Regions from separate parts of the Kitasatospora sp. NPDC096140 genome, predicted to be linked through region 4. Evidence: riboswitches for the same ligand, from Rfam matches in the RefSeq annotation. Region 4 holds a riboswitch; each other region holds the start of a gene.
The links. Region 4 has a riboswitch for cyclic di-AMP ahead of ABT048_RS37800 (transglycosylase family protein). Riboswitches for the same ligand answer to the same signal wherever they lie in the genome.
Positions count from the first base shown of each region.

Region 1 (7,525 bases), on a different contig from region 4:
CGGCTGATCTTGGACTCGGAGGCCCGGATGGCGTAGCCCGCGTCCTCGCGGGTGATGCCGCGCGCCTCTCGCAGGCGACGCAACTGCGAGCCGAGGAGGATCCGGCGGACCATCGAGCCGCCGCCCGGCTGAACTGTGGTCATGCGGTCGAAACCTCCACCTAGGGCAAACAGCGCACAGTCTGCCATCAGTTGAGCGCTCACGGTGCCGATACTGACGGATGTTCCTATCAGTTCTGCACTCCGCACACCAGGATGCACGTGCATCCGGCGCTTGCATATGCCAATAGTGCGACTGCACGTGAATCGACTCTTGCATCTGCAGTGAGCGCACACCACCATGGTGCACGTGCACCTGCACATCCCTGGCAATCCCGCGGGCTCCGCGTCGACCCCACGCGCGACTCCGTGCACCGGCCCGACGGCGTCCCCCGCGTCATCGGGCGTTCGAGTGCGCGTGCGTCTGGTCGAAGGGGCGGCCGAGCGGCCGAGCGAGTCGGAGGTGACCGGCATGACCCCGGCGGGTCCAGCCGTGTCCGCCCCCTTATGGGAGGAGCTCTTCATGAGCACCGGTACGGCTTTGGCGGTTGACCCCCATGTGGTCACCTGTACGCTCGCTCCTCGCTTCGAAGCCGTCAGAACCGCGCGCGACTTCGCCCGGACCACGCTCCAGCGCTGGGGACTGACGGAGCTGTTCGACGACGTGGCGCTGGTGGCGTCGGAACTCGTGACCAACGCGCTCCGGCATGCGATCGGCGCACGGCCCGACCCGACGGGCGGTGCCCCGGGCGAGTACGACTTTCCCACACAGCCCACCCCGGACGGGCGGCTGCCGATCCGAATAAGCCTCGTGCACCGCGCGCCCCAGGTGGTCTGCGCGGTGAGCGACCCGAGCAGCGTGGGACCGGTGGCGCGGGAGGCGGACTTCGTCGCCGAATCCGGCCGCGGGCTGCACCTGGTGGAGTCGTTCAGCCGCTCCTGGGGCTGGCACCCGCTGGGCAGCGGCAAGGTGGTCTGGGCCCTGTTCGAGGCGGAGCCGGCGCGCGGACCGCTGGACGGACACCCGGAGATCGGCGGACGCGGGGCGCTCGACGCACTCGGCGGCCCGGTCGACATCGGTGGACGGCACCGGCGCTCGGCCTAGCGCCCCGCGGCACGTGGCGAGCAGCGCCCGACGCCGTGCGGTCGACCGAGGAACCGGCCCGGCGGTCGGCCGGAGGACCCGCTCGGCGATCAGTCGGAGGACCGGCTCGGCGATCGGTCGGAGGACCGGTCCGGCGGTGGTCGGTCGAGTGGTCGACCCGGAACGCCTTCCCGCACCAGGCCCTGCAGCGGGCCGGACGGCGGACGGAGCGGCCGGTCGAGGGAAGCCCCAGGAGGACCACGCCCCGGGCCCCTGCGCCAGGCCCCGTCATCACGTCGCCCCGGCGGCGACCGGTACGGTCGGCGAAGGCGGAAAGGCGGAGCAGTCGGAGCAGTCGGAGCAGTCGGAGGAGACGACCGAAAAGACAAAGGCCGTCGCGGTGTCGGCACCCACGACGGCCCCCCGATGGTGAAGCACGGCGGCCGGTCAGACCGCCAGGTGGTCGAACTCCCCGTCCTTGGCCCCCAGCAGCAGGGCGGCGATCTCGGCCCGGGTGTAGATGAGGGCCGGACCGTCCGGGAAGCGCGAGTTGCGCATCGCGACGTCGCCGCCCGGCAGGGCCGCGAACTCGACGCAGTTGCCCTGGGAGTTGCTGTGCCGGCTCTTCTGCCAGACCACCCCCGTGAGATCGGCCGCGGCCATCCCGTTGTAGGTGTCGTGCGAGCCGTGCGTGTTCTGCGAGTCGTGCATAGAAGTCTCCCGAAGAGCTCCGGAGTTGTCGTCCAGCGCGGCGCCCCCGGCACCGCCGAACGAACGGACCGGCCCCGTACCGGCCCGGCACAACGCCTCACTTGACGCGATGATAGCTGCAGTGCACGTGCATCAGCACGGGACATTGCAGGTGCACGAGGCCTTTCACCCGCAGCCCCGAACTCTTCACGGGGCCTTCTCCTGACGGTACGTAAACGGACATAGCCGACTGAATCACCGGGGTCGCGATAACCGGCCGTGAGCGGCCCCCCGCTTAATGTTGATCTTCGAATGCCGGGAGTCGCACCGCCGTGACCCTCCGTCAGGCGACCTCCGGGCTGTGAGACATCTCACGCGCCGCGACTGCAACGCCGCACCCCGTCCGGCACGTCCAGGCAATGAGCCGCGCCCGCACGGGGGTTGGGTGTGGAATGTCCGGATTGTAGGCAAACCGCCCGAACCCGATGCGGCGGACACACCGGGTTCGCACAGCGGCCGCGCGAAACCCGTACGGCAGCCGACTGCAGGCCGGACGGGCAGATGTCCTACGATCTCCGGCATGAGCACCGCAGCCATTCCGGGCGCGCCACTGCCCGTCCGCACTCCAGGCTCCCGTGCGCGGGGGCGCCATCGTCGTCCCGAGCGCCCCGAGATTCCGACCGGCGCGCCGGCCCTGGTGCTCGCCGTGCCCACGGCCGCCGGGCCCGAGTCCCGCTCGGTCGTCGAGGAGCTGCTCTCCATCGTCCGCAGCGAGCAGAACGGCGTCCAGGCCGCAGTCGGCTACCTCCCCGGCGACTCCGCCGAGGGTGAGGGCGGCGAGGACCGTACCGTCGCCGAACTCCTGGCCACGGCCGCCGAGGCCGGCCTGCCGATGCCCGTCCTGGTGCCGCTGGTGCCCGGTCCGCACGGCTTCCTGCCCGAACTCCACGCGCTCGCCGCCGAGTACGGCGCGCCCGTCACCGACGCGCTCGGCCCGCACCCGCTGCTCGCCGAGGCCGTCCACGTGCGACTCTCCGAGGCCGGGCTGGCCCGCGCCGACCGCGCCCGCCTCTTCGCCATCGCGACCGCCGCGGACGGCGTGGTCCTGACCACCGTCGGCGGCGAGGACGCCGCCGCCGCAGCCGGCATCACCGGCGTGCTGCTGGCCGCCCGCCTGGCCGTGCCGGTCGTGGCCGCCGCGCTCGACGTGCCCGGCTCGGTGGCCGCGGCCGTCGACCACCTCAAGGAGACCGGCTCCCAGCGCCCGGCGCTGGCCCCGCTGGTGATCGGGCCGGAGGCCGACTCCGAGCTGCTCGCCGCGGCCGCCGAGGAGACCGGCTGCCCGTCGGCGGCGCCGCTGGGCGCGTACCCGACCGTCGGCCAGCTGATCGCCTCGACCTACCTGGCCGCGCTGCCCGCACCGTCCGCGGAGGAGCTGGCGCGGGCCGAGGCGGAGGCGGCGGCCGCCGCCGAGGCCGAGGGGGTCGTGGAGGGCACCCGTGGCGCCCACGCGGCCGCCGAGGGGCCTGCCGGACAGTAGCGGACACCGCGCGCCCGTCGGCGCGCACACGGGGCCCGGAACGGTTTGCGTTCCGGGCCCTTCGCTTTGCCCGCTTTCCTGCTCTTGCGGCGTACGGGAGTTACCGGAGTTAAGCGAACAATGAATGGAATGTCCGTTCTGCTGCTGTTTGCCGGGGAATGGCGAGCGCACTCCGGGGCGCTCGAATCACGTCCGCTCCACTGGTTCGACCGGTGCGCCGTTTCGCGCTTCGACACACCGTCATGCCATTCCTGAGGCAAAGACAGTTGTGGGCATCCGCAATCGCATTGCCGAAAAACGATCATTTACGATCATGATTAGCCGCCAATTTGGCACTACCCACTAATCCGTGATGCGCGTCACAGCTATTTGCAGTTTGAACTTAAGTCTGCTTAACGTGCTCCCCGTTCGTGACCACACGGACCCAGTTCATCCGCGACGCCGAGTCCTGCCGTCGGATGTCCTGGCAGCGCGAAAACGCACCACGGCAGGAGCGGGGGACCCACAGGTAAGTCGCCCCGGACCGCTCCCAGGAACGGTTCAGGGCTAGGGGTGAAGCCGCGCTCACGCGCGGCCGGGCAACTCCGGCCCGAATCCGACAGCTCACCTCGCAGGCGTGGGAGAGGACCGCGTCTTCATGCTGCCCACCAACGGCACCCGTCTGTCCAGCCGCACCCGCCGCGTGATCGCCGCCATCGGCGTCGCGGGCGTCGGCCTCACCGTCCCGTGCCTCGTCTCCGGCACCGCCTCCGCCGCCTCTGTCGCGACCTGGGACAAGGTCGCCCAGTGCGAGAGCAGCGGCAACTGGAGCATCAACACCGGCAACGGCTTCTACGGCGGCCTCCAGTTCACCCAGAGCACCTGGTCCGCCTTCGGCGGCACCGCCTACGCCTCGCGCGCCGACCTGGCCACCAAGGACCAGCAGATCGCCGTCGCGGAGAAGGTCCTCGCCTCGCAGGGCCCCGGCGCCTGGCCCGTCTGCTCCGTCAAGGCCGGCCTGACCAAGGGCGGCACCCCCGCCGCCGTCGACACCTCGGCCGCTGCCGCCCCGGCCGCCCCGGCCGCTCCGGCTGCCAAGCCCGCCGCCCAGACCCAGACCCCGGCCCCGGCGGCCAAGCCCGCCAAGCCGGCCGCGCCCGCCCAGGACGCCGCCGACTCCGCCGCCGGCACCTGGGCCCAGAAGCGCCAGCAGGCCGCCCAGAGCGACGACTACACCGTGGTCGAGGGCGACTGGCTGTCCTCGATCGCGGACAAGCACAACGTCCAGGGCGGCTGGGAGCGGCTGTACGAGCTCAACCGCAGCACCCTGACCGACGGCCCGAACACCATCTACCCGGGCCAGCACCTGACCTTCGGTGACCACGGCCAGACCCAGCAGTCCGCCTCCTCGGACAAGTCCGGCTCGGACTTCACCTGGTTCAACCGCTCGCAGAAGTCCGGTCAGTCCGCGAACGGCGGTTCCGTGAACGCCAAGCCGGTCGCCCAGACCCAGACCCCGGCCGCCCAGGCCCCGGCGCAGGCCCCGGCCGCCAGCGGCAGCATGGCCGCCGCGGTCGCCTTCGCCGAGTCCAAGGTCGGCCAGGCGTACGTCTACGGCGGCACCGGCAACGGCGGCTGGGACTGCTCCGGCCTGACCCAGGCCGCCCTGCGCGCCGCGGGCATCTCCGTCCCGCGCGTCGCCGCCGACCAGGCCGCCGCCAGCACCCACGTCTCGCTGGACAGCCTGCAGCCGGGCGACCTGCTGTTCTGGTCCAACAACGGCAAGGACTCGGGCGTCTACCACGTCGCGATCTACGTCGGTGGCGGCAAGTACGTCGAGGCCGCCAACCCGAGCGCGGGTGTGCGCGAGCAGACCGTCGCCAACTGGGCCCCGGACTTCGCCGGCCGGGTCTGAGCACGGCGAGACGGCTGACGGCAGACAGCTGACAGCTGACAGCTGACAGATTTCAACATCTGTCAGCTGTCATCCGTCGTCCGCAGATCGCGGGCCGTCGGCCGTCGGCCGTCGCCAACCGAACACTGATCACCCGCCACCCCCGGGGAAGAGTCTGGTCGCTCCTCCCCGGGGGTCGCGGCGTATCCCCGTGGTGGAACCGGACCCGAACGGGCATGCTGCTGCTCTGCACCCGAGGAGGAGTCACATGGCCCAGGTCACCGTCACGCTCGACGCGAACCTCGCGATCGACGCGATGATGCTCTCCGGTACCACGAACCCGCAGGACGCCGTCGAACTGGTCCTGCGCGACTACCTGGCCCGCGGCCGCCGCACCGAGGCCCGCACCGGCGACCCGGCCGACGGCAACCGCCTCGCCCAGGACCGCACCGGCGACACCGAGCACGGCTGAGCGCAGTCGAGATCTGCCGAGCGCTGCCGAGCAGGGCCGCGCACAGGCACGCCGAAGGGCCCCGGAGAGCAACTGCCCTCCGGGGCCCTTCCCTCGGCCCTGCGGCCGGCGCTCAGCGCGCGCAGGCCCCGGTGGACCCGCGCATCACCAGCTCCGGCTGGAACATGAACTCGCCGCGCTGGACGGCGTTCCCGCCGACCTCCTCCAGCAGTGCGTCCACCGCCGCCGTGGCCATCGCCTCGACCGGCTGGCGGATCGTGGTCAACGGCGGCTCGGTGAAGGCGATCAGCGGCGAGTCGTCGAACCCGACCACCGACACGTCCTGCGGCACCGACAGGCCGCGCTGCCGCACCGCCCGGATCGCCCCGAGCGCCATCATGTCGCTCCCGCAGACGATCGCCGTGCAGCCCTTGTCGAGCAGCGCGCCGGCCGCCGCGTGTCCGCCCTCCACGCTGAACAGCGTGTGGTGGACGAGGTTCTCGGCCTCCTCCTGGGTGCGCCCGAGCACCTCCCGCATCGCCGCCGTGAAGCCTTCTATCTTGCGCAGCACGGGCACGTACCGGCGCTGCCCGACGGCCAGCCCGATCCGCTCGTGGCCGAGTTCGGCCAGGTGCTGGACGGCCATCCACATCGCGGCCCGGTCGTCCGGCGAGATGAACGGCGCGTCGATCTTCTCGCTGAAGCCGTTGATCAGCACGAACGGCACCCCGCGCCCGGCCAGTCGCGCGTAGCGGTCGTGGTCGGCCGTGGTGTCGGCGTGCAGTCCGGAGACGAAGACGATGCCCGCCACGCCCCGGTCGACCAGCATCTCCACCAGTTCGTCCTCGGTGGATCCGCCCGGTGTCTGGGTGCACAGCACCGGCGTGAAGCCGTGCCGGCTGAGCACCTGCTCGATCACCTGCGCCAGTGCCGGGAAGATCGGATTGCTCAACTCCGGTGTGATCAGCCCGATCAGCCCGGCGCTGCGCTGGCGCAGCCGGGTCGGACGCTCGTAGCCGAGCACGTCGAGCGCGGCCAACACCGTCTGCCGGGTGGCGGCGGAGACGTTCGCCTTGCCGTTGAGCACGCGGGAGACGGTGGCTTCGCTGACCCCCGCCTGTGCCGCGATGTCTGAGAGTCGCGCCGTAGTCACGGTCCCAGAGCCTATTGCAACCACGTCAGACCGCCCACCAGCCGGTGCTGTCCGGAGCGAGCACCGTCTCGCCGCCGTCCACCACGAGGTCGGCCGAGGCGAGCAGCAGGGTACCCGGGGCCGCGATCCGCACCGGCTCGCCGGTGGTGTTCACGGTGCACACGAAGGACCCGCGGCGGAAGGCGAGGGTGCCCTCGGGGCCGTCCAGCCACTCGACCTCCGTGCCGGCGCCGAGGTCGGCCGTCGCCCGGCGGAGGGCCAGGGCGCTGCGGTAGAGCTCCAGGGTGGAGGACGGGTCGCCGGTCTGCGCCTCGACGCTCAACTCCGCCCAGGCGGCGGGCTGCGGCAGCCAGGACGGCCCGCCGGCCACCGGGCCGAAGCCGTACGGGGCCTCGGTGCCGGACCACGGGATCGGGACGCGGCAGCCGTCGCGGTAGCCGTCCTGTCCGGCCTGGCGGAAGAACGACGGGTCCTGGCGCACCTCGTCGGGCAGGTCGGTGACGTCGGGCAGGCCGAGCTCCTCGCCCTGGTAGACGTACGCGGAGCCGGGCAGCGCGAGCATCAGCAGGGTGGCGGCACGGGCGCGGCGCAGACCGAGCTCGCGGTCGCCGGCGGTGCGGATCTGGGTGCCGAGGCCGGGCTCGTTGCCGAAGCGGGTGGCGTGCCGGGTGACGTCGTGGTTGGACAGCACCCAGG
Region 1 covers NZ_JBEOUW010000030.1:92,436-99,960, reverse strand. The annotation lists gene ABT048_RS27880 (Sco1979 family transcriptional regulator) at 1-143, opposite strand, end outside; gene ABT048_RS27875 (ATP-binding protein) at 562-1,143, shown strand; gene ABT048_RS27870 (DUF397 domain-containing protein) at 1,570-1,833, opposite strand; gene ABT048_RS27865 (sirohydrochlorin chelatase family protein) at 2,393-3,352, shown strand; cyclic di-AMP (ydaO/yuaA leader) riboswitch at 3,821-3,982, shown strand; gene ABT048_RS27860 (transglycosylase family protein) at 3,990-5,246, shown strand; gene ABT048_RS27855 (hypothetical protein) at 5,494-5,697, shown strand; gene ABT048_RS27850 (LacI family DNA-binding transcriptional regulator) at 5,810-6,829, opposite strand; gene ABT048_RS27845 (glycoside hydrolase family 13 protein) at 6,855-7,525, opposite strand, start outside.
Region 1: linked by a shared signal. The riboswitch ahead of ABT048_RS27860 (transglycosylase family protein) and the one ahead of ABT048_RS37800 (transglycosylase family protein) in region 4 are both predicted to bind cyclic di-AMP.

Region 2 (7,525 bases), on a different contig from region 4:
CGACGCAGACCGCGCGCAGGCCCTGCTTGGAGTACTCCGAGGCGATGGCGTGCGTGAAGGACTGGATGCCGCCCTTGGTCGCGGCGTACGCGGCCATGTAGGGGTGGGCGAAGGTCGCGGAGGTGGAGCTGAAGTTGACCACCACGCCCTTGCCGCCGGCGAGCAGCGCGGGCAGCGCCTCGCGGGTCATCAGGAAGGTGCCGGTCAGGTTCACCGCGAGGAGCTTGTTCCAGAAGTCCAGGGTGGTCTCGTGGGTGTGCGACGCGCGGAGGATGCCGGCCGCGTTGACCAGGACGTCCAGGCCGCCCAGCTCGGCGACCGCCGCGCCGACGCCCGCGACGACGGCTGCCTCGTCGGAGATGTCCAGGACCCGGAGGGTCAGGCGGTCCGCGGTGCCGTCTGCGGTCGCGCGGTCCAGGGTCTTCTTCAGGCCGTCCTCGTCGACGTCGACGGCGACGACCTTCCCGCCCTCGGCGAGGATCCGGTGCACGGTCGCCTGGCCGATGCCCGAGCCGCCGCCGGTGATCAGGACGTTCCGTCCGCTGAAGCGCTCCATGGTGGTACTCCGTTCGTTCGTGGTCTCTCGACCTCAAGAGACACGGTACGCCCAAGTGGCACGTCGTGCCAACAAGTCTCGAAGTGCCATGAGGGCGTGATGCGCCACAGTGGCACTCGGCCGCGTAGGCTGACCCCGTGACCGGACGCCCGACCCTGAACCAGCGCCGCCGTGACGCCACCCGGCTGGAGATCGCCCGCACCGCTGCCGCACTGTTCGCCGACAAAGGGGCGGAGGCCACCACCGCCGAGGAGATCGCCCTCGCCGCGGGCATCTCGCTGCGCACCTTCTACCGATACTTCTCCGTCAAGGAGGACGCCGTCGCCCCGCTGCTCGCCGCGGGCGGACGGCAGTGGGTCGAGCAACTCGCCGAGAGCTCGGCCGACCTGCCGCTGCGTCAGGCGCTGGAGAGTGCGGCGGTCGCTTCGCTGACGCCGGCCGACGAAGCGGGCGCCGAGATGATGCAGTGGACCCGCAGTCTGCTCCGCGACCCGCGCCTGGAAGGCACCTGGCAGCGCGTCCACGCCGACTCGGAGGTGCGCCTGCGGGCCGTCCTCGCCGAGCGCTGTCCGGAGGGCACCGATCCGCTGGAGATCCGGCTGGCCGCCGCCGCCGCGACCGCGGCGATCCGGGTGGCGCTGGAGCAGTGGGCCTCCTCCGACGCCCCCGCCACCGGCCCCGGGTCCCCGCACGACCTGGGCGCGCGGTGCATGCGCGAGCTCACGGCGGGGCTGCGGCTCTGGGAGCGGGTGTCCTGAGCCCGCGCGGGTCCCGACGCGGGGCGGGCGGGGGAGTGTCGCCAGATGGGTTTCAGATGACAGATAACAGATTTCGAAATCTGTCATCTGTCATCCGTTGTCTGTCGCCTGAAACCTGAAGTCCGGCCGTTCCCCGCAACCTCCCAGCCGTCATCAGACTTCTCCCAGCTGCCGCTAGGGTTGGTGATCGCGCCCCGGCGGGGGAACCGGGGTGACCTCCTCGGATGTCCCCAGCGGAGGGGACTGGAGTTCGAGGCGTGGGAGCAAGCAGGACATGGGTCTGACGAGCCACAAGATGTTGGCGCTGACCGTATTGATAGCCGTCGTGGTGATGGGGGGCACGGTCTGGCTGTGGCCGAGACTGGCCAGGAAGACCTGGCAGGCGGTGATCGGCCGGATCGGCGCACTCCTCGTCACCCAGCTCGCGGTGCTCTCGGCCCTGGGCCTGGTGGCGAACAACTACTTCGCCTTCTACAGCAGTTGGGACGACCTGCTCGGCACCGGCGACACCGGCCCGGTGGTGATCCACAACAAGGCGGACGCCTCCGGGCGCCTCCTGGTGGAGACGATCGGCCACGCCTCGGTCAAGGGCGGTGGCGCGATGGGCCGTGAGCCCGGCCAGTCGGGAGAGATCCGCAAGGTCCGGATCGACGGCGCGGTCAGCCGGCTGTCGACCGAGGGCTACGTCTACCTGCCCCCGCAGTACTTCCAGCCGGAGTACGCGCACAAGCAGTTCCCGGCCGTCATCGTCAGCACCGGATTCCCAGGAATCGCCGAGAACCTGATCACTCGGTTCAACTACCCGGGCGCGGCGCTCAAGCTGCTGCAGGAGGGCCGGATGCAGCCGACCGTCATGGTCCTGATGCGTCCCTCGCCCGCGCTGCCGCAGGACACCGAGTGCGAGGACATCCCGAACGGCCCGCAGTCCGACACGTACTTCACCAAGGACGTGCCCGCGGCGATCCAGGCCAGCTTCCGGGTCTCCTCGGACCCGCAGGCCTGGGCCTTCATGGGCAACTCGACCGGCGGCTACTGCGCGCTCAAGTTGGCCATGCGCCACCCGGACGTCTTCCCGACGGCAGTCGCCCTCTCGGCCTACTACGACGCCGCCGACGACCCGACCACCGGTGACCTCTTCGGCGGCAGCAAGCAGCGCCGCGACGAGGCCAACCTGATCTGGCGGCTGAAGAACCTGCCCCAGCCGAACGTGTCCCTGCTGCTGGCCGGGACCAAGAAGGGCGACGGCGACTACCGGCGGGAGACCGAGGCCTTCGTCGACGCCGCGCGGAGCCCGATGAACGTCTCGTACAGCATGTTGGAGAACGGCGGCCACAACTTCGAGACCTGGAGCGCACTGCTGCCGTCCTCGCTGGAGTGGCTGTCCCAGCACCTCAGGGTCCCGAACCCGACCGCCTGAGGACCGTCCGAACGACCGAACCCCCCGGGGCCTGAACGCAGGGCCCGGGGGGTTCGGTCGTCCCGCGGTTCAGGCCACGCGCTCCAGCGTTCCGGTGTGCAGCTGCCCGACCCGTCCGCCCTCGCCCTCGAAGGTCCAGAAGGCCCGGACCGTCAGCTCGTTGAGGTCCATCACGTGGCTGACGGTGATCCCGCTCTGCTCCGTCCAGCTGACGAAGTAGATCTCCGGCGCGACCTCGGCGACGTGCAGCCGCACGTCCTCCCACTGGCCCGCGGACTCGCCGAGGCCCTCCCAGCGCAGCCGCGTGCCGTCGGCCGAGTAGGTGTTGCGGAAGGCCGCGCCGTTGTCGGCCCGGAAGACGTAGGTACGGCCGGCGAAGGCGGGCAGGGACGCGGTCATGGTGGGGCGGCTCCTCGTTTCCGGTGTGGTGGTGTTGTGCACTGCGTAAGATGTCGGACCTCCAATTTATCCGACCGGGTGTACACGGTCATCGCTTTGCCACGGTACGGATCGCCACAGCGCTGCTCACCGGGTGTGCGACCGGCACATGGGCACCCGTCGCGCACCGGTCCTACCGTCCGGCCATGAGACGCACCCCCACGGCCGGTACCGGCGCGAGACACGCCCGCGTGAGACGTACCCCCACCACGCTCACCGCCGTCCTACTGGCCCTCGCCGCCCTCCTCCTCGGCACCTCCGCCCCCGCCTCCGCCCGAGCTGGGACCGCCTCCGCCCGAGCGGGGACCGCCACCGCCGCCCTCACCCTGGAAGCCGCCTTCCCCGCCCCCGGCAACGGCTGGGCCAAGGTCGAGCGCTACCTCGACACCACCCCCGGCTTCCGCACCGAGCAGTTCCCGTCCGACGGCCGCGGCGACCAGGACGGAGCCCGCCGGACGTACTTCGGCACCGGTGAGCCCTCCTCCGGCCGCTTCCTGCTCTACTCCGCCACCGGCTGGGACACCGGCAGCCGGGCCACGCCCGTCCTGCTGGTCCACGGCGCCAACGACAACGCCGACCGCGCCTGGGCGAACCCGGGGGAGAGCGGCACCTGCGGCGCCGCGACCTGCCCGTCCACCGGCCTCGCCCAGTACCTCGCCGGCACCGGCCACCGGGTCTTCGCCATCGGCTTCGCCCACAAGCACGGTGACAACCTGCTCCAGGCGCAGGCCGTCGGCGACGCGATCGCGCTGATCCGGGCCCGCCTCGGGGCCCCGCAGGTCGACGTGGTCGCCTGGAGCAAGGGCGAGGTCGCCGCCAGGGCGTACGTGTCCTCGGTGCGGCCGTCCTGGGGGCGGGCGTACGCGGGCGACGTGCGCCGTCTGGTCACCCTCGGCGGGCCGAACGGCGGGCTCGACTACGTCTACGCCCACGGCTGGTCGTTCGACCTGGCGACGTGGCCGGCCTGCGGCGGCACCGCCAACGCACCGTCCCCGCACCTGTACATGACCTGCTACGGCACGTACACCGCGCAACCCTGCCTCGGCGTGCTGCCGGCCGGCGGGTACGACTGCTACCCGGGCCAGCGCCAGCTGCTCGCCCGCTGGGACGGCAGGTACGGAGTGGACGGCAGCGCCCAGGACTGGTGGACCACCTACTACGGCGGCCAGGGGTTCTACACCTCCGGCCAGGGCATCCAGGCGGCGATCGACGCGGGCTCCCTGATCGCCCCGCTCCAGCAGGCCGGGATCCCGGCCGCGGTGCGCACCTACCTGCTGGCCGGCGGGTCGGCGGACATCCCGGGCGTGCTCAACGAGAACCGCGGGCCCAGTGACGGCATCGTGTTCACGGCGAGCGCCCTGGACACCACCGGCATCGCGACGGTCGGCGGCACCCGGCTGCTGAGCGGCCTCGACCACCTGGAGCTCGGGTGGGCGCCGGAGGCCGAGAGCCAGGTGGACGCCTGGCTCGGCTGAACGCCCGGCCGGAACGCGCAACCGGAACGCGCAACCGGAACGCCCGGCCGGACACCCGCAGAGCCACCCCGCCGGGCATCGTTCCAGGCCACGTGAACTGATCAACTCGGCCGCCACACAGCGTCGTTGATCGACGCCACTGTGAGCTGCGCGACAACCCGTCCGCCGGAGTTGTCCGTTCACGTACGGCCTGCCTAGCCTGCAACGGTCGTCCGCCCCTGGCGGACCCCGCCGCCGGGACGCCGAGTCCCGTCCACCCGTCGGCGGGTCACCGAGCACCACAGCGGACGGGAGCGGGGAAACCAAGGTCGGCGCCCGGCCCGTGCGCTCGCGCGTACGGGTCGAGGCTAGGGGTGAAGCCGCTCCACAGGCGGCCGGGCAACTGCAGCCCGAACCCGACAGCTAACCTCGCAGGCGTCGCAGAGGTCACCTCATGCCCAAGCCTGCTGCCCGGCGCCGTGCACCGCGTCACGCCCGCCCCTCCCACCGCGGCCGCAACGCCGCCTTCGCCGCCACCGGGGCGCTCGCCATCAGCGGCGCCGGCCTGCTCGGCGTGCCGTCCGTCACCGGTGCCCAGGCGGCCACCGCGCCGACCGTCACCCAGGACCGGCTCGCCCCCGCCACCATGGTCGCGGGCAAGGCCGCCACCGCCTCGCTCGGCCTGCACTCCTCGGCCTGCTTCACCGCCAAGACCGTGGGCGTGGGCGTCCGCGACGCGCGCGGCACCAACCTCGACTTCCCCGGCAACGCCTCCAACGTGCATATCTGCCCGAGCGGCGTGAACTTCACCAGCGGCGCGCGCACCCTGCCGGCCGGGACGTACACCGAGTTCGGATTCTGGCAGGACCTCGGCGGCGTCTGGCACAACCTGCCCTCGCAGCAGCTGGTGGTCTCGGCCACCGCCACCCCGGCCCCGGCCCCGACGGCCACCCCGACCCCGGCGCCGACCCCCACGCAGACCCCGAGCGCCACGCCGACCCCGAGCGCCACCGCGACCCCCGCGCCGAGCCCCAGCGCCACGGCGAGCGCGACCACCCCCGCGCCGTCCTCCCCGGTCGCCGGCAAGTCGCTGACCTGGTCCGACGAGTTCAACAGCGCCATCTCCTGGGGCCAGCGCTGGGTCGGCGACAAGAGCACCGCCTACAAGTACGGGAACCACAACCCGGACGACAACAAGCTGGACTGGCTGAACAAGAACAACGTCAGCGTCGCGAACGGGGTCGCCACCTTCACCGCCACCTCCGGCGGCCCGGCCCTGGAGAACGGCAAGCAGTCCTGGAACACCGGCTTCCTGACCACCGAGGGCTCCGGCGAGGGCTTCCAGGTCAAGACCGGCGACTACGCCGAGACCCGGGTCAAGCTGCCCGCCGGCACCGGCGCCTGGCCCGCCCTGTGGACCTGGAAGAACGGCAACGGCGAGGTCGACTCCTTCGAGTACCACCCCGACAACCCGAACCTGCTGGAGCTGACCAACCACGTCAACCCCGGCAACGCGAAGTACTACACCGACGCGAGCGCCGTCGCGAAGGACCAGTGGGTGACCATCGGCACCTACTACGGCGCCAACTCGGTGGACTGGTACGTCAACGGCGCGAAGGTCTTCTCGGACGGCAAGGGCGTCGGCGCCAACTGGTCGGCGTACCTGATCCTCAACCTCTCGGTGTGCGCGGGCCAGTACCACCCCGCGCCGCAGGGGACCGCTCCGATCACCATGGCCGCCGACTACGTCCGCGTCTACCGGTAGTCGGGTAGGGCGTCCCACCGGTCACCGGAAGCCGGCAGCCGCTCGCCGGCGGCCGGTGACCGGTGGGTCGACGTGGTTCAGGAGCCGTCGGCCGGCTCGGCGACCGTGATGTCGAACGGCTGCCGGTGGCTGCTCTCGTCCTGGTCGTCCGCGCTGCGCACCGCGACCCAGCCGCCGCTCAGGGTTCCCACGGGCAGGTCGGGGTCCAGCCGGACCGGGACGAGGGCGGTCGCGCTGCGCCCCTCCTTCAGCCCGGGGCCGAAGACGCAGCGCACCCGGTGGCCGCCCTGGAACACCTCGCAGTCCTCGGGGAAGAACGGGCCCACCGGGGTCACACCCGGCGGCAGGGTGACCACGACCGTGAACGGGGAGGCGGTGGTCTCCGGGCCACGGTTGGCGACGAAGGCGTGGATCGTCGTGGTGCCGTCGGGCGCTGCCGCCTCCGGGTCGAGCCGGACCACCTGCAGGCGGGAGTGGGACGGCTGGGCGACCAGGGCCGGCAGCGTCGACACCGCGGGGCCGGCGGACCCGCCCGGTGCGCCCGGTGCGCCCGGCGCGACGGGCACGACGGGCACGACCGGCGCCTTCGGCGTGACGACGTCCACTGCCGGGCGTGGCTCAGGCCGACGCAGTGCCCAGGACGGGCCGGTGGCCAGCACCGTCGCCGCGCAGCTCGCCGTCACGACCGCGACCAGCCCGACCCGGCCGAACCCCCCGACCCTCGCGCCGCGCCGCGGGTCCGCGCCACCCCGTACATCCCGGTGTCTCATCCCGGTCACCCTGCTCTCGTGCTCCGGCGGCCGGCACCGTCGCGGGCCGCGTCGGCACCAGGGTGGCCGAGCCGCTGCCGTGACCTGGCGCGACCCGACCCGCCCCGCCCGCCGTGCGCTCGAACGGAGGACGCCGGCCCGTCGGCCTGCCCGGCGGGGCGGCGGTCGGCCTGCCCGCTCCGCAACGGCCCAGCCCCGTTCTACGAGACTGTCCTTCCTCGCCCGCCGCGCCGGTCCTTCCTCGCCCGCCGAGATCGTCCCGCCTCGCCGGACTGCCAAGCAGGTTGACGGAGGGTCAGGGCGCGAGGACCTGCCCGAGCCGGGTGGCGATCTGGTGCATCACCGGGACCAGCGAGGCGGCGCCGGC
Region 2 covers NZ_JBEOUW010000062.1:32,948-40,472, forward strand. The annotation lists gene ABT048_RS38175 (SDR family NAD(P)-dependent oxidoreductase) at 1-556, opposite strand, end outside; gene ABT048_RS38180 (TetR family transcriptional regulator) at 694-1,314, shown strand; gene ABT048_RS38185 (alpha/beta hydrolase) at 1,589-2,731, shown strand; gene ABT048_RS38190 (phenolic acid decarboxylase) at 2,801-3,130, opposite strand; gene ABT048_RS38195 (esterase/lipase family protein) at 3,361-4,644, shown strand; cyclic di-AMP (ydaO/yuaA leader) riboswitch at 4,947-5,076, shown strand; gene ABT048_RS38200 (hypothetical protein) at 5,078-6,388, shown strand; gene ABT048_RS38205 (hypothetical protein) at 6,466-7,158, opposite strand; gene ABT048_RS38210 (IclR family transcriptional regulator) at 7,454-7,525, opposite strand, start outside.
Region 2: linked by a shared signal. The riboswitch ahead of ABT048_RS38200 (hypothetical protein) and the one ahead of ABT048_RS37800 (transglycosylase family protein) in region 4 are both predicted to bind cyclic di-AMP.

Region 3 (7,525 bases), on a different contig from region 4:
CGAGCGCGGTGGCGAAGTCGGCGTCCGGGACGGGGACCACGTGCGGGCGCTCGGTGCCGGGGCGGATGGACTCGGGCGGCTGCCGGTCGGGCGCCACGGTGCGCAGGACGGCTGCGGCGAGCGCCATGATCGGCTCCGGCGTACGGTAGTTGACGGTCAGGCGTTCCTCGCGCCAGCGGCCGGGCAGGTGCGGGTCGAGCATCTCGGCCCAACTGCGGGCACCCGCCGGGGAGCCGGTCTGGGCGAGGTCGCCGACGATGGTGAGCGAGCCGGCCGGGACGCGGCGCAGGACGGCGCGCCAGGCCATCGCGGACAGCTCCTGCGCCTCGTCGACGACGACGTGGCCGTACGCCCAGGTGCGGTCGTCGGCCGCGCGTTCGGCGGTCGAGCGCTGGGGGCCGTCGTCCCGGAAGCGTTCGGCCAGGGCGGCGGAGTCCATCAGGACGTCGTCGGTCTGCCCGGTGATGGTCAACACGCCTTGGGCGAAGGAGAGTTCGTCGGCATCGTTGTCCGTCTGCCGGTCGGTGGTCGCGGACGGCCGCTCCTCGCCGAGGAGTTCGGCGGCCTCGTCCAGCAGCGGGACGTCCTCGGCGGTCCAGGGGCAGCCGGGCGGGCGGAGCAGGGCGGCGGCGTGCTCGGGGGCCGCTTCGGTGAGCAACTCGCCGTCGGTGAGCAGTCGTTCGACCAGCCCTTGGGGGGTGAGCAGGGGCCAGAGCGGGTCGAGGGCGGCGCGGACGTCCGCCCGGGCCCACAGCTCGCGCGGGGCGTAGTGGGCCTCCTCCGCGTCGTACGGGCGGCCGAGGGAGAGCGCCTGGGCGATGGCGAGGGCGTCGAGCAGGGTGCGCAGGTAGAAGGCGCGGGCCCGGTTGTGCGGCACGCGCAGGCCGCGGGCGGCGTCCCGGGCCTGGGCGCAGGCCCGGGCGGAGACGGTCAGTCCCTCACCGAGGTCGAGGCCCTCGGCGGGCGCCGACTGGTGCGCCGCGAGGGCGCGGCGGAGGACCCCGGCCATCCAGGGGCCGCCCTTGGCGACCGCCGTGGCGGGGGCGTCGGTGCCGGCGGCGGTGACACCGGGGTAGAGCTCGCCGACGGTGCGCAGCACCACCTCGGTCTCGCCGAGGGCGGGCAGCACCTCGTCGATGTACCGCAGGAACCCGGGGTTGGGGCCGATCAGCAGGACGCCGCGGCGCTCCAGCGCGGCGCGGTGGGTGAACAGCAGGTAGGCGGCGCGGTGCAGGGCGGCGAGGGTCTTGCCGGTGCCGGGGCCGCCCTGCACGACCAGGGCGCCGCGCAGCGGGGAGCGGATCACCCGGTCCTGCTCGGCCTGGATGGTGGCGACGGCGCTGCCCATCCGGCCGGTGCGTTCCCGGTCGAGGGCGGCGAGCAGAGCGGCCTCGCCGACCAGGGCGCGGCGGCCGGAGTCGTCGAGCCCGGCGAGGTCGAGCGCCTCGTCGTCCAGACCGGTGAGGGTGCGGCCGCGGGTGTGCAGGTGGCGGCGGCGGACGACGGTGCCGGGGTCGGCGGGGGTCGCGGTGTAGAACGGGCGGGCGGCCGGGGTGCGCCAGTCGAGCAGCAGCGGTTCGTACGCGTCGTCGGTCAGGCCGGTGCGGCCGATGTAGCGGACGGTGCCGTCGCGCTCGTCGAGGCGGCCGAAGCAGAGCCCGCGTTCGACGGCGTCGAGCCGGGCGGCGTGGCGGGTGGCCTCGCGGGCGCGGACCTCGCGCTCCAACCGGGCCTGGTGGGTGCCGCCGGGTGCGGCTGCGTCGTGGGCCCCGGCGACGGTGCGGCGGGCGCGTTCGCGGACGGTGTCCAGCCGGTCGTAGAGCCGGGTGAGGCGGTGCTGTTCGGTGCGCAGGGCCTCGGCGAGGACACCGCTGGAGTCTCGGGCGGCCGGTGGAAGTCCGTTCATCGATGTGGTATCCTTGCGGCGAGAAGGTTTTTGTGCGTCACCTGAAGGGTGCTCAATTGACCCAGCCTACCCCATCCGCCGACGTCCGGCGTGACCTCGGCTGTTACTCTTGCGAAGCGTGAGCGCGAAGCCCCAGATCCCCAATGTCCTGGCCTCCCGGTACGCCTCGGCGACCCTGGCCCAGCTGTGGTCCCCCGAGCACAAGGTGGTCCTTGAGCGCCACCTGTGGCTGGCCGTCCTGAAGGCCCAGCAGGACCTCGGTGTCGAGGTGCCGGCGAACGCCGTCGCCGACTACGAGCGGGTGATCGACCAGGTCGACCTCGGCTCGATCGCCGCCCGTGAGCGGATCACCCGCCACGACGTGAAGGCCCGGATCGAGGAGTTCAGCGAGCTCGCCGGCCACGAGCAGATCCACAAGGGCATGACCTCGCGGGATCTGACCGAGAACGTCGAGCAGCTGCAGATCCGCCAGTCGCTGGAGCACGTGCGCGACCGCACGGTGGCCGTGCTGGTCCGCCTGGCCAAGCTGGCCGCCCAGCACTCCGAGCTGGTCATGGCCGGTCGCTCGCACAACGTGGCCGCGCAGGCCACCACCCTGGGCAAGCGTTTCGCGTCGATCACCGACGAGCTGCTGGTCGCCTTCCGCCGTCTGGAGGAGCTGATCGCCCGCTACCCGCTGCGCGGGATCAAGGGCCCGGTCGGCACCGCCCAGGACATGCTGGACCTGCTCGGCGGGGACACCGAGAAGCTCGCCGAGCTGGAGCGCCGGGTCGCCGGGCACCTCGGCTTCGACAACGTGCTGACCAGCGTCGGCCAGGTCTACCCGCGCTCGCTGGACTTCGAGGTGCTCACCGCCCTCGTCCAGCTGTCCGCCGCGCCGTCCAGCCTGGCCAAGACCATCCGCCTGATGGCCGGCCACGAGCTCGTCACGGAGGGCTTCAAGGAGGGCCAGGTCGGCTCCTCGGCGATGCCGCACAAGATGAACACCCGCTCCTGCGAGCGCGTCAACGGCCTGGCCGTCATCCTGCGCGGCTACGCCTCGATGACCGGCGAGCTGGCCGGCGACCAGTGGAACGAGGGCGACGTCTCCTGCTCGGTGGTGCGCCGGGTCGCGCTGCCGGACGCCTTCTTCGCCTTCGACGGCCTGCTGGAGACCTTCCTGACCGTTCTCGACGAGTTCGGCGCCTTCCCCGCCGTGATCGAGACCGAGCTGGACCGCTACCTGCCGTTCCTCGCCACCACCAAGGTGCTGATGGGCGCGGTGCGCGCCGGCGTCGGCCGGGAGACCGGGCACGAGGTCATCAAGGAGCACGCCGTCGCCTCGGCACTGGCGATGCGCGCGGGCGCCCGGGAGAACGAGCTGCTGGACCGCCTGGCCGCAGACGAGCGGATCCCGCTGGACCGGGCCGCGCTGGACGCGCTGCTGGCCGACAAGCTCTCCTTCACCGGTGCGGCCGGCGCCCAGGTCGCCGAGGTGGTCCGCCTGGTGGAGGCCGTCGCGGCCGCCTACCCGGAGGCCGCCAAGTACGCGCCGGGTGACATCCTCTGAGGTCGATGTCCCGTGACGTCCCGGTGAGGTGACGTCGCGTCAGCTCTCGGGCGTGGGCCCCGCCGCCGGACCGGTGGCGGGGCCCTCGCGCGTGTGGACGTGGCCCGGGTCGAAGGGCGGGGTGGTGGTGCCGCAGGGCCAGTCGCAGTTCGGCTCGGCGACCGGCTTCTCCTCGGGCGCCAGCACGTTGCCCCGGATGGTGGCGAAGGCGATCAGCCCGCCGGAGGCCAGCAGGCCCGCGCAGATCAGCATCGCCGTGTGGAAGGCGGAGTCGACCTCGGAGGGCACCTGGTAGGCGTTGCCGCTCAGCCCGGCCAGGGCCGGCAGGGCGGCCACCGCGAGCAGGCCGGCCGCGCGGGCGGCGGCGTTGTTGACCCCGCTGGCGATGCCCGCGTGCCGGACCTCGACGGCGGCCAGCACCGTCGCCGTCAGCGGCGCCACCAGCAGGGTCATCCCGCAGCCCATCACCGTGACGGCGGGCAGCACGTCCGTCCAGTACGACGAGTCGGAGCCGATGCGGAGCATCAGCAGCACCCCGGCGGCGCAGATCAGGGGGCCGACGGTGAGCGGGATCCGCGGGCCGATCCGCTTGCCGAGCCGGCCGGCGCGCGCCGACAGCAGCAGCATCAGGATGGTGATCGGCACCAGCGCGAAGCCCGAGACCAGCGGTGAGAACCCGGCGACGATCTGCAGCTGCACCACCAGCAGGAAGAACACGCCGCTGAAGGCCGCGTACACGCAGAGGGTCACCAGGTTCACGGCGGTGAACAGCCGGGAGGAGAAGAGGCCGAGCGGCAGCATCGGTTCGGGCGCGCGGCGCTCGACGGTGACGAAGGCGACGCCGAGCACCACGCCGATCACGCCGCTGACCCAGACCGCGGGGGACACGCCCTCGCCGGCCGCGGTCAGCGCGTAGGTGATCGCGCCGAGCGCGAGCGCGGCGAGCACCGCGCCCAGCACGTCGAAGCGGCCGGTGGCGCTCTCGTCCCGGCTCTCCGGTACGGACCGGGTGGTGACCGCGATGACGGCGGCCGCGAGCGGCAGGTTCAGCAGGAAGATCCAGCGCCAGCCGGGGCCGTCCACCAGCCAGCCGCCGAGGAAGGGGCCGACCGCGGCCGACACCCCGCCGAGGCCGGACCACAGGCCGACCGCCGCCGAGCGGTCGTCAGGGTGGAAGACGGCCTGGAGCATGGCGAGCGAGCCGGGCGTGAGCAGGGCCCCGCCGATGCCCTGGACGGCGCGGGCGGCGATCAGCACCTGGATGTTCGGCGCGGCGGCGCAGGCCGCGGAGGCGACGGCGAACCAGACCACGCCGATCAGGAAGACCCGGCGTCTGCCGTACCGGTCGCCGAGCGCGCCGCCGAGCAGGATCAGGCCCGCCAGGGTGAGCAGATAGGCGTTCAGCGTCCATTGCAGGGACGCCAGGGAGGCGCCCAGGTCGGCGCCGATGCGGGGCAGGGCGACGTTCACCACGGTGCCGTCGAGCATCGCCATGCTGGATCCGAGCACCGTTGCCAGGAGTACCCAGCGACCCTGCGCGGTGCCCAGGCGCAGGGGGCCTGCTTCGGAGGTGGCCACGGCCCGATCCTGGCCCTGTGGGGCGTACGTGACAAGGCTCACCGGTGGGTGTGTTGGAGGCTGTCGGTGCGTGAGCGGACGACTGCGCAGCGCCGTCGTCGTCGGCGCAGGGTCGTGGATCAGTGGCACGGGGTGAATGGATTGTGTACACACGGTGCCGCGGATCATTCGGAGGGTGACCGGATCCCCGGGGGTCGTTGCGGATTCAAGAGATCGACATTGCTTCACCCGAACGGATGGGTTTTAGTTCAGCGACCGCCCGGCCAGCCCGGACGGATCCACCGGGTGGAACGCCGAGTCCTGCCGCTGCCCGGGTGGTTCGAACTGAACTCTGTACGGCAGGAGCGGGGGACCCACAGGTAAGTCGCCGGACCGGAGTTCGCGCCTCAGGGCGCGGGCGTCCAGGGCCGGCTTGGGGTGAAGCCGCGCATGCGGCCGGGCAACTCCAGCCCGAACCCGACAGCTCACCTCGCAGGCGTCGGAGAGGAAACTTCCATGCCTGCTCAGGCTCGTCGTATCGCCCTGCCCCGCGCCGCCCGCATCGGCATCGCCACCGCCGTCACCGGCGCCTCCTTCGCCCTCCCGCTCGTGACCGCGATCAGCGCCCAGGCCCACACCGCCCCGGCCGCCCCGGTCGCGCAGGCCGCCCCCGCCGCTGCCGCTGCTGTCGCCCCCGCCGCCGACGCCAAGCCGGCCGCGCAGGCCGCTCCGGCCGCCGCGCACGAGAGCTACCGCGTCGTCAGCGGTGACACCCTGTCCAAGATCGCCGACGTCAAGAACGTCGAGGGCGGCTGGCACGCGCTGTACGAGCAGAACCGCTCGGTCGTCGGCGCCAACCCGAACCTGATCTTCCCGGGCCAGCAGCTCACCATCGCCGGCCACGCCGCCGCGCCGTCCGCCGACGCCGCCCCGGCGAAGCCGGCCGCTCCGGCCAAGCCCGCCACGCCGGCCAAGCCGCAGGTCAAGGTCCAGGCCAAGACCGAGGCCGCGAAGCCGGCCGCCCCGGTGCAGACCCAGGTTCAGACCGCCGCTCCGGCCCCGGCCGTGACCGCCGCTCCGGTCGCCGCCACCGCCGGCTACGTCGCGCCGCTGGCCAACCCGGTCCTGGGCGAGGCCTACGGTGTCGCCGGCTCGATGTGGGCCTCCGGCCACCACACCGGCCAGGACTTCGTCTGCTCCACCGGTACCCCGCTGCGCGCCGTCGCCAACGGTGTCGTGGTCAAGGCCGGCAACGGCGGCGCCTACGGCAACGAGGTCGAGATCAAGCTCGCCGACGGCAAGTACGCGCAGTACGCGCACCTCTCGTCGATCGGCGTGAAGATCGGTCAGACCGTCACCGTCGGCCAGCAGCTCGGCCTCTCCGGCGCCACCGGCAACGTGACCGGCCCGCACCTGCACTTCGAGATCCGCACCACCCCGGAGTACGGCTCGGACATCAACCCGGTCACCTACCTGCGCGCGCACGGCGTCGCGCTCTGACCCTTCCGGGGTTTCAGGAACCACCGCTGCTGCGGAGCGAATCGATCCTCCGGGATGGTCATGTCGGGTGACCGCTCGACCGGGTGATCGCCGCACAGTGGACATGGGCGCGGGACACGCCCAGGCCGGCCCGGCTCGCGGGACACACCTCCCTCGCGAGCCGGGCCGGCCGCTGCCATTTCCGGGGCCGGTACGGCACGGGGGTTCGCTCCGGGGGCGGTCGGTGCGGCCGGACGGTGGGTCAACCCGGTCGGACGGTCCGCCTGCTGAACGCGCTGAAGGGGATCGGGAGTCAGCCGCGGTGGGCGGGCTGGCCGTACCGGGCGGCGGTCAGCAGGTCGTGCATCCGGTGGCCGAAGTCCTCGACGTCGCGGGCCGGTTCGGGGAAGACCAGGCGGACGTCGCGGTGCCCGTCGGGGTGGTCCAGGCGCAGCACCAGGCCGTGGCGGTCCAGGGCGAGCGGGCGGACGTCCGGGTTCCGGGCGAGCAGCACCGGGTCGAGCAGGCGGGTGAGGACGTCGAGCGCGTCGGCGTGGTCGTCGGCGAAGTGGGTGAGCATCGCGGCCTCGTGGCGGGCCATCGGGTCGGGGGTGGCGTGGGCGAGGTCGGCGGCGGTGACCGCGCCGGTGCCGTACGGGGTGGCGAGGACGGCGTGGGCGACGTCCACGCGCAGGTGGACGCTGAGGCCGTCGTCGGCGAGGTGGGCCAGCCGGAGCCGGCCGGCCAGGGTGAGGCGGGCGCGGACGCGGTCGCGGACGGCGACGGGGGAGACGTCGGTGACGTCGAGGACGACGGCGAGGCCGTCGGTGGCCCGGGCCGCGGCCGCGGTGAGCGGGGCGTCCAGTGGGGCGCGCAGTCGCAGGCGGGAGCCGTGGACGGAGACCGGGGTGTCCAGGTCGTGGTGCTCGCCCTGTGCGCGGACGGCGAGCGAGGAGGTCGTGCCGAGCAGGCTCAGGATCCGTTCGGCGGTGGTGGGCTCGGGGACCTCGGTGTCGCCGGTGGGCAGGCTCATG
Region 3 covers NZ_JBEOUW010000036.1:76,734-84,258, reverse strand. The annotation lists gene ABT048_RS30650 (HelD family protein) at 1-1,906, opposite strand, end outside; gene purB (adenylosuccinate lyase) at 2,016-3,455, shown strand; gene ABT048_RS30640 (MFS transporter) at 3,495-5,033, opposite strand; cyclic di-AMP (ydaO/yuaA leader) riboswitch at 5,346-5,526, shown strand; gene ABT048_RS30635 (peptidoglycan DD-metalloendopeptidase family protein) at 5,529-6,512, shown strand; gene ABT048_RS30630 (DUF2470 domain-containing protein) at 6,805-7,524, opposite strand.
Region 3: linked by a shared signal. The riboswitch ahead of ABT048_RS30635 (peptidoglycan DD-metalloendopeptidase family protein) and the one ahead of ABT048_RS37800 (transglycosylase family protein) in region 4 are both predicted to bind cyclic di-AMP.

Region 4 (7,525 bases):
CCCCCACCCCACCCCCTGGTCCCCACCCACAGGCCGGTCATAAAACGCCGACGGGGCGGTTCCCCCTCCACCCTCACCCCGTGGTCTGCGACCGCAACCGGGGCATCCCTTGGCCTGCGACCGAGGCCGGGAGTGGGAAGTCGGCGGGACCGACTTCCTGTGGCGCCCCTATGGGGCTCGGAGTCTTGGCCCTCGCGGCCTCGCGGACCGCTCACCTCTCCACCCCCACCTCATCCCCTGGTGCCCGATCGCGGGCTGGGAGTGGGAAGTCGGTGGGACCGACTTCCGGTGGGCTCCTATGGGGTTCGGCATCCTGGCCTTATCGCAGCCCCTGCCGATCGCGCTCACCTATCGACCCCCACCTCACCCCGTGGCCCTCGCGGGCGGGGCATAGGAGGTCGGTGGGGTGATTCTTCTCCGCCCTCAACCCTCACCCCACTCCTGGCCCGCGACCGCGGGCCAGGAGTGGGAAGTCGGCGGGGCCGACTTCCTATGGGCCTCTTCCCTGCTCTCCTGCCGCCTGGCGTCGCTGATCGGAAGTGGGAAGTCGGCTGGGCCGATCTCTGATGCGGTGCGGGGACTTCGTCGTCCGGCTCGTGCGCTGCCTCCGCCGATCCCGCTCCACGTCGCCGGCTGGCCGGAGGGGGAAGTCGGCGGGGCCGACTTCTGGCGCTGGGGCCTCTCGCTGCGGGCAGCTTCGACCGTCCCGCGTTCAAGACCGCTGGGGGCTGCGTGGGGGATGAGGCCAGCTCCGGCGGACGCAGCGTGCGCAGGAAGTCGGCGGGGCCGACTTCTCGTGCGAGGGTGGTCGGTGCCCGCACCCCGCCGGGCACCTCTCGTCCACGAGCGGATCGTGTCCACCGGGGTCGTCCGGACTCCACGCCTTGCCAACCCCGAGCCCGCCTTGTGGCCGGCGGTCTCGGTTCCGACCGGTGGGTGCCGCGTCCCGTAGGGCGCTGCCTGCGCCGCTCCGGCGGTACGCCTGGGTGTGGGAGTCCGGTGGGCTGGGTTCCGTTGTCGGGCTGCGCGGGGCCGCCTCGGGGTGTCGTTGCCATGGAGGGGGGAGCACAGGGGCCCGGCTCCGCCGTTCGACCGTCGGGCTGGTCGACTCCGGTGGGCGGGGTGTGTCGCCCCGCGCCTACCCGGGTCGCCGGGAGGGGTGGGGTGGGTGGGGCGAGGGCCGCAGGTGGCCGCGGTGGGCGGGTAGGTTCGGGGTGTGACGACGAATGTTCCCGGTGCCAAGTTGATTCTGCTGACCACGACCCACCGGGTGGCCCCCGGGTTGCTGGCGTGGCCGGCGTGGGAGGCGTTGCGGGCGGCGGGGCGGGTGCTGGTGGCGGACGAGGGGCATCCGCAGGTGGCGGCGGTCCGGCAGGCCGGGGTCGCGGTGGAGGTGGTGGCGCCCGGTTCGGCGCCCGCGTTGGCGCGGTTGTTGACCGAGCAGCCCGCCGGGGCCGGGGCGACGGTGTGGCTGGGCAGTCCGGACGGGGATCCGGGGCTGACGGACGCGCTCGCGCGGCTCGCGGTGGAGCGGGCCGGTGAGGTGCCGGAGATCGAGGTGCTGCCGGGTTCGTACGACCTGCCGGGGGCGCGGCTGCTGGACCTGGTGACGGTGATGGACCGGCTCCGCTCGCCGGGCGGCTGTCCGTGGGACGCCGAGCAGACGCACGAGAGCCTGGTGAAGTACCTGGTCGAGGAGGCGTACGAGCTGGTCGAGGCGATCGAGGAGGGGGACCGCGACACGCTGCGCGAGGAGCTGGGGGACGTCCTGCTCCAGGTGTTCTTCCACTCCCGGATCGCCGAGGAGCACCCGACCGGGGCCTTCTCGATCGACGACGTGGCGGGGGACATCGTCGAGAAGCTGATGTACCGGCACCCGCACGTGTTCGGGGACGTCGAGGCCGGGGGCGCCGCCGAGGTGGAGGCGAACTGGGAGCAGCTGAAGGCCGCGGAGAAGGCGGACCGCGAGTCGGTGCTGGACGGCGTGCCGGCCGGGCTGCCCTCGCTGGCGTACGCGGCGAAGCTGGTGTCGCGGGTGCGCCGGTCGGGCTTCTCCGGGGTGCCGGACGAGCCGTACGAGTTGCCGGCCGAGCTGACCGCGGGGTCGGCGGGCCGGCTGCTGCTCGCGGTGGCGCAGCGGGCGCACGACGCCGGGGTGGACGTGGACGCGGCGCTGCGCTCGGCCGCGCGCGGTTACCGGGACGCGGTGCGCGCGGCCGAGGGCCTCAAGCCGGACGGGGAGTAGGCGCTCAGGCCGCCGTGGCGGTGCTCTCCACCGGGCGCCGCTGCGGCGGGACGAGTTCGCCGATGGCTTCGCCGACGAGGACGACGAGTTCGGCGAGGCGTTCCAGGTCGAGGTGGTCGGGCAGTTCGGCGAGGGAGACGATCCGCTCGCCGTCCGGGCCGGCGACGGCGAACAGGTCGATCGGCCCGAGGTGCTTCTCCGCGGTGTCGACGAGGGCGGCGACGTCGCTGGGGCGGCGGATGTCGCCGGAGACGCCGACGACGGGGCAGCCCGGCCGGTCGAGTTCGGCGGCGAGGTCCTCGGCGATGCCGACGTGCTGGTCGGCGATCAGCATTCCGGCGGCGCCGGCCGCGGAGAACCGGCGGGCGAGGTCGGCGCCCGACCCGCCGTCGAGTACCGCGATGACGACGACTGACCCGCTGACCCGCATGGTCTGCTCCTCCCTGTGGGCGACACCGCACCGGCGCCCACGCGTACTGCGGAGGATCGTAGGCACGACCTGACCCTCCGCAACAGGGATTACCCCTCAGGTGACCAGGCTCACGCCCGCCGTCCGGCCAAGAGCTGTCCAAGAGCTGTCCACGGACCGTCCACGGGTCGTCCACGGAGTGTTGGGGCGCCCGTCGTACGCCGTTGTCACGGGGGTCGCGAGCCGTCGGCGGAGGGGGGAGCGCACCCAGCGGATACGGTCGACCCATGCCAGCTCAGCCCGACCCCGCCCGGCCCGCAGCCACCGCGTCCGACGCCACCCCGCCCGCAGATCCCGCCCGGCCCGCAGCGACCCCGTCGGACGCCGCCGCTCCGCAGCCCGAGGCCACCGCTCCGCAGCCCGACGCCGCCGCTCCGCAGCCCGAGGGCGAGGTTCCGCAGCCCGAGGCCACCGCGCCGCAGCCCGAGGCCGCCGCTCCGCAGCTGTTCACCTGGGAGTTCGCCGCCGATCCGTACCCCGCCTACGCCTGGCTGCGCGAGCACGCCCCGGTGCACCGCACCAAGCTGCCGAGCGGTGTCGAGGCCTGGCTGGTGACCAGGTACGCGGACGCCCGGCAGGCGCTCGCGGACGCCCGGCTGTCGAAGAACCCGGCGCACCACAGCGAGCAGGCGCACCGCACCGGCCGGGTGGGCATTCCGGGGGAGCGGCAGGCGGACCTGATGACGCACCTGCTGAACATCGACCCGCCGGACCACACCCGGCTGCGCCGCCTGGTGTCGAAGGCGTTCACCCCGCGCCGGGTGGCCGAGTTCGAGCCGCGGGTGCAGCAGCTCACCGACCGGCTGATCGACGGCTTCGCGCAGCGCGGCTCGGCGGACCTGATCCACGAGTTCGCCTTCCCGCTCCCCATCTACGCGATCTGCGACATGCTGGGCGTGCCGGCCGAGGACCAGGACGACTTCCGCGACTGGGCCGGGATGATGATCCGGCACGGCGGCGGCCAACGCGGCGGCGTGGGGCGGGCGGTGAAGCGGATGCGGGCGTACCTGCTGGAGCTGATCCACCGCAAGCGGGCGGACCTCGGGGACGACCTGATCTCGGGCCTGATCCGCGCGAGCGACCACGGTGAGCACCTGACCGAGAACGAGGCCGCGGCGATGGCCTTCATCCTCCTCTTCGCGGGTTTCGAGACGACCGTGAACCTGATCGGCAACGGGACGTACGCGCTGCTGCGCAACCCGGGCCAGCGCCGGCTGCTGCAGGAGTCGGTGGCGCGCGGGGAGAGCGCGCTGCTGGAGACGGGCATCGAGGAACTCCTGCGCTACGACGGGCCGGTGGAGCTGGCGACCTGGCGGTTCGCGACGCGTCCGGTGACCATCGGCGGGGTGGACATCCCGGTCGGCGATCCGGTGCTGGTGGTGCTGGCCGCCGCGGACCGCGATCCGGCCCGGTTCGCGGACGAGAACACCCTGGACCTGGCCCGGACGGACAATCCGCACCTGGGGTTCGGGCACGGCATCCACTACTGCATCGGTGCTCCGCTGGCCCGTTTGGAGGGGCGTGCCGCACTGGCCACGCTGCTTTCCCGGCTGCCCGATCTGCAGCTCGCGGAAAGCCCGGAGAATCTGCGCTGGCGGGGCGGTCTGATCATGCGTGGCCTGCGGGAACTCCCGGTCGAATTCACTCCGGAGAGCCGCTCCCCGCATACGCCGCCGCACGCTCCTTCCGCGCCCCCGGCGAACTGACGCGAGGTGGCGGAACGCCGGGCGGCGTGCTGACGGAACGTCGCCCGGCGGGCTTCCGGCGGGGTGTGAAAACCCATCAATGCCGACATAGTGGCGCCGTTGGTAGGCGATCGGACACGTGCCGTAATTTCTGTGTGATATCCGGGATATGAGCTTGTGATCGGTCTGAAGATCTGTCTACTCTCCCTGGAGTTCGCAGCTGCGGACCTCGTGCGCGGAACGCCGAATCCTGCCCGCCGCGTCACGGGAAACCGACCAGAACCCTGGGCAGGGGCGGGGGAACCAGGTTTGTTGCCGTCCCCACGGCTTGGGGTGAAGCCGCCCGAGCGGAATCGTTTCCGCTTACGGCGGCCGGGCCACCTCCCGGTCCGAACCCGACAGCTCACCTCGCAGGCGTGCGGAGAGGGACCTCTTCATGCTGTTCGTTGGAACCGGCCGTCACCGTCGTCGCACCCAGACCGAGAAGGCCATCGCCGTCGCCGGTGTGGCCGGCGTCGGACTCGCGATGCCGCTCCTCACCGCCACCGGCGCCTCCGCCGCCCCGGTCTCCACCTGGGACGCCGTCGCCCAGTGCGAGAGCGGCGGCAACTGGAGCATCAACACCGGCAACGGCTACTACGGCGGCCTGCAGTTCACCTCCAGCACCTGGAAGGCGTACGGCGGCACCTCGTACGCGGCGCAGGCCAACCAGGCCAGCAAGGCGCAGCAGATCTCGATCGCCGAGAAGGTGCTCGCCTCGCAGGGCCCCGGCGCCTGGCCGGTCTGCTCCGTCAAGGCCGGCCTGACCAAGGGCGGTGCCCCGGCGTCCGTCGACACCTCCTCGGACTCCAAGCCGCAGTCGGCCCCGCAGCAGCAGACGCCCAAGCGGCAGGCCCAGAAGCCGGCCGAGAAGCCGGTCCAGAAGCCCGCCGAGAAGCCGGCCGCGAAGCCCGTCCAGAAGCAGGCCCCGAAGCACGCCGCCCCCGTGCAGGCCGAGAAGCCCGTCGACCAGTCGGCGCAGCAGTACGTCCCCAAGCACGCGGCCCCGCGCCCCGCGCAGCCGGCCCCGGCCGCGCAGACCGGCCACGACTACACCGTCCACGCCGGTGACACGCTGTCGACCATCGCCGCCACCCAGGGCGTGTCCGGCGGCTGGCACGCGCTGTACGAGCAGAACCGCTCCACCGTCGGCGGCGACCCGGACCTGATCCTGCCCGGCCAGGTGCTGCACCTCGGCTGAGCCGACGTGTCCCTGGCGGCACCCGCGACACGCGTGACGGGGGGTCGGTCCGGCCGGCCCCCTTCGTCCGCATTCGCCCGCTCCGGTGGGACAAGCTGGGACAAGCAGGTGAACTACCGGTGGGTAGCGGGGCCACACGCTGAGACGGGACCGAGGCCGACGTGGCCTGGAGAGCCCGGGCGGTTAGGCTCTGGTCCGTAACGACTCCGCAATCGTCCCGCCGACAGCGCCACCGTCAGTGGGACCCTGCTTCCGCAAGGAGATGCCTCGTGCCGTCCATCGATGTCGTCGTAGCCCGTGAGATCCTCGACTCCCGCGGCAACCCCACGGTCGAGGTCGAGGTCGGCCTCGACGACGGCAGCACGGGTCGTGCCGCTGTCCCGTCGGGTGCCTCGACCGGTGCCTTCGAGGCCCTGGAGCTGCGCGACGGCGACAAGAACCGCTACTTCGGCAAGGGCGTGGAGAAGGCCGTCCTCGCCGTCATCGAGCAGATCGGCCCGGAGCTGGTCGGCTACGACGCCACCGAGCAGCGCCTGATCGACCAGGCCATGCTGGACCTGGACGCCACCCCGGACAAGTCCTCGCTCGGCGCCAACGCCATCCTGGGCGTCTCGCTGGCCGTCGCGCACGCCGCCTCCGAGGCCAGCGACCTGCCGCTGTTCCGCTACCTGGGCGGCCCGAACGCGCACGTCCTGCCGGTCCCGATGATGAACATCCTCAACGGCGGCTCGCACGCGGACTCCAACGTCGACATCCAGGAGTTCATGATCGCCCCGATCGGCGCGGAGTCCTTCTCCGAGGCCGTCCGCTGGGGCGTCGAGGTCTACCACACCCTCAAGGGCGTGCTGAAGGAGCGCGGGCTGTCCACCGGCCTGGGCGACGAGGGCGGCTTCGCGCCGAACCTGGACAGCAACCGCGAGGCCCTGGACCTGATCACCGAGGCCATCCAGAAGGCGGGCTACGTGCCCGGCCGTGACGTCGCGCTGGCCCTGGACGTCGCCGCCTCCGAGTTCTACCAGGACGGCGCCTACCAGTTCGAGGGCAAGGCCCTCTCGGCCGCCGAGCTCATCGAGTACTACGCCGAGCTGGTCGCCGCCTACCCGCTGGTCTCCATCGAGGACCCGCTGGACGAGTCGGACTGGGACGGCTGGAAGGCCATGACCGTCAAGCTGGGCGACAAGGTCCAGCTGGTCGGCGACGACCTGTTCGTCACCAACCCGGCCCGCCTGGGCAAGGGCATCGAGACCGGCACCGCCAACGCGCTGCTGGTGAAGGTGAACCAGATCGGCTCGCTGACCGAGACCCTGGACGCCGTCGAGCTGGCCCAGCGCAACGGGTACCGCTGCATGATGTCGCACCGCTCCGGCGAGACCGAGGACGTCACCATCGCCGACCTGGCCGTCGCCACCAACTGCGGCCAGATCAAGACCGGTGCCCCGGCCCGCTCCGAGCGCGTCGCCAAGTACAACCAGCTGCTGCGCATCGAGGAGATCCTCGACGACGCCGCCGAGTACGCCGGCCGCGGCGCCTTCCCGCGCTTCAAGCACGAGGGCTGAGACCGCGAGGTCACGAGGGCCGAGCGCTCCCGGTAGCGCAAGCCTGACCGGTGCCCCGCCGTTCACCCCGTAGGGTGGACGGCGGGGCACCGTCGCGACCAGGAGGGGATACGGGAGATGGCAGGCTGGAGGATCCCGGGCTTGGCGGCCCGGCCTCGGTTCACGAGCCGGGCGACCGTCCTCGTCCTGGTGCTGTGCTCGCTGGTGGCGATCCTCGCCTACCCGACGCGGCAGTTCATCTCCCAGCGCGCCGAGATCTCCGCCCAGCGGGCGAAGGCCGACCAGGTGCGCCGGCAGGTCGAGCAGCTGCGCCGGGACCGGGCCCGCTGG
Region 4 covers NZ_JBEOUW010000060.1:33,182-40,706, forward strand. The annotation lists gene ABT048_RS37780 (serine/threonine-protein kinase) at 1-43, shown strand, start outside; gene ABT048_RS37785 (nucleoside triphosphate pyrophosphohydrolase) at 1,217-2,245, shown strand; gene ABT048_RS37790 (SDR family NAD(P)-dependent oxidoreductase) at 2,250-2,675, opposite strand; gene ABT048_RS37795 (cytochrome P450 family protein) at 2,942-4,420, shown strand; cyclic di-AMP (ydaO/yuaA leader) riboswitch at 4,664-4,830, shown strand; gene ABT048_RS37800 (transglycosylase family protein) at 4,836-5,639, shown strand; gene eno (phosphopyruvate hydratase) at 5,909-7,195, shown strand; gene ABT048_RS37810 (FtsB family cell division protein) at 7,337-7,525, shown strand, end outside.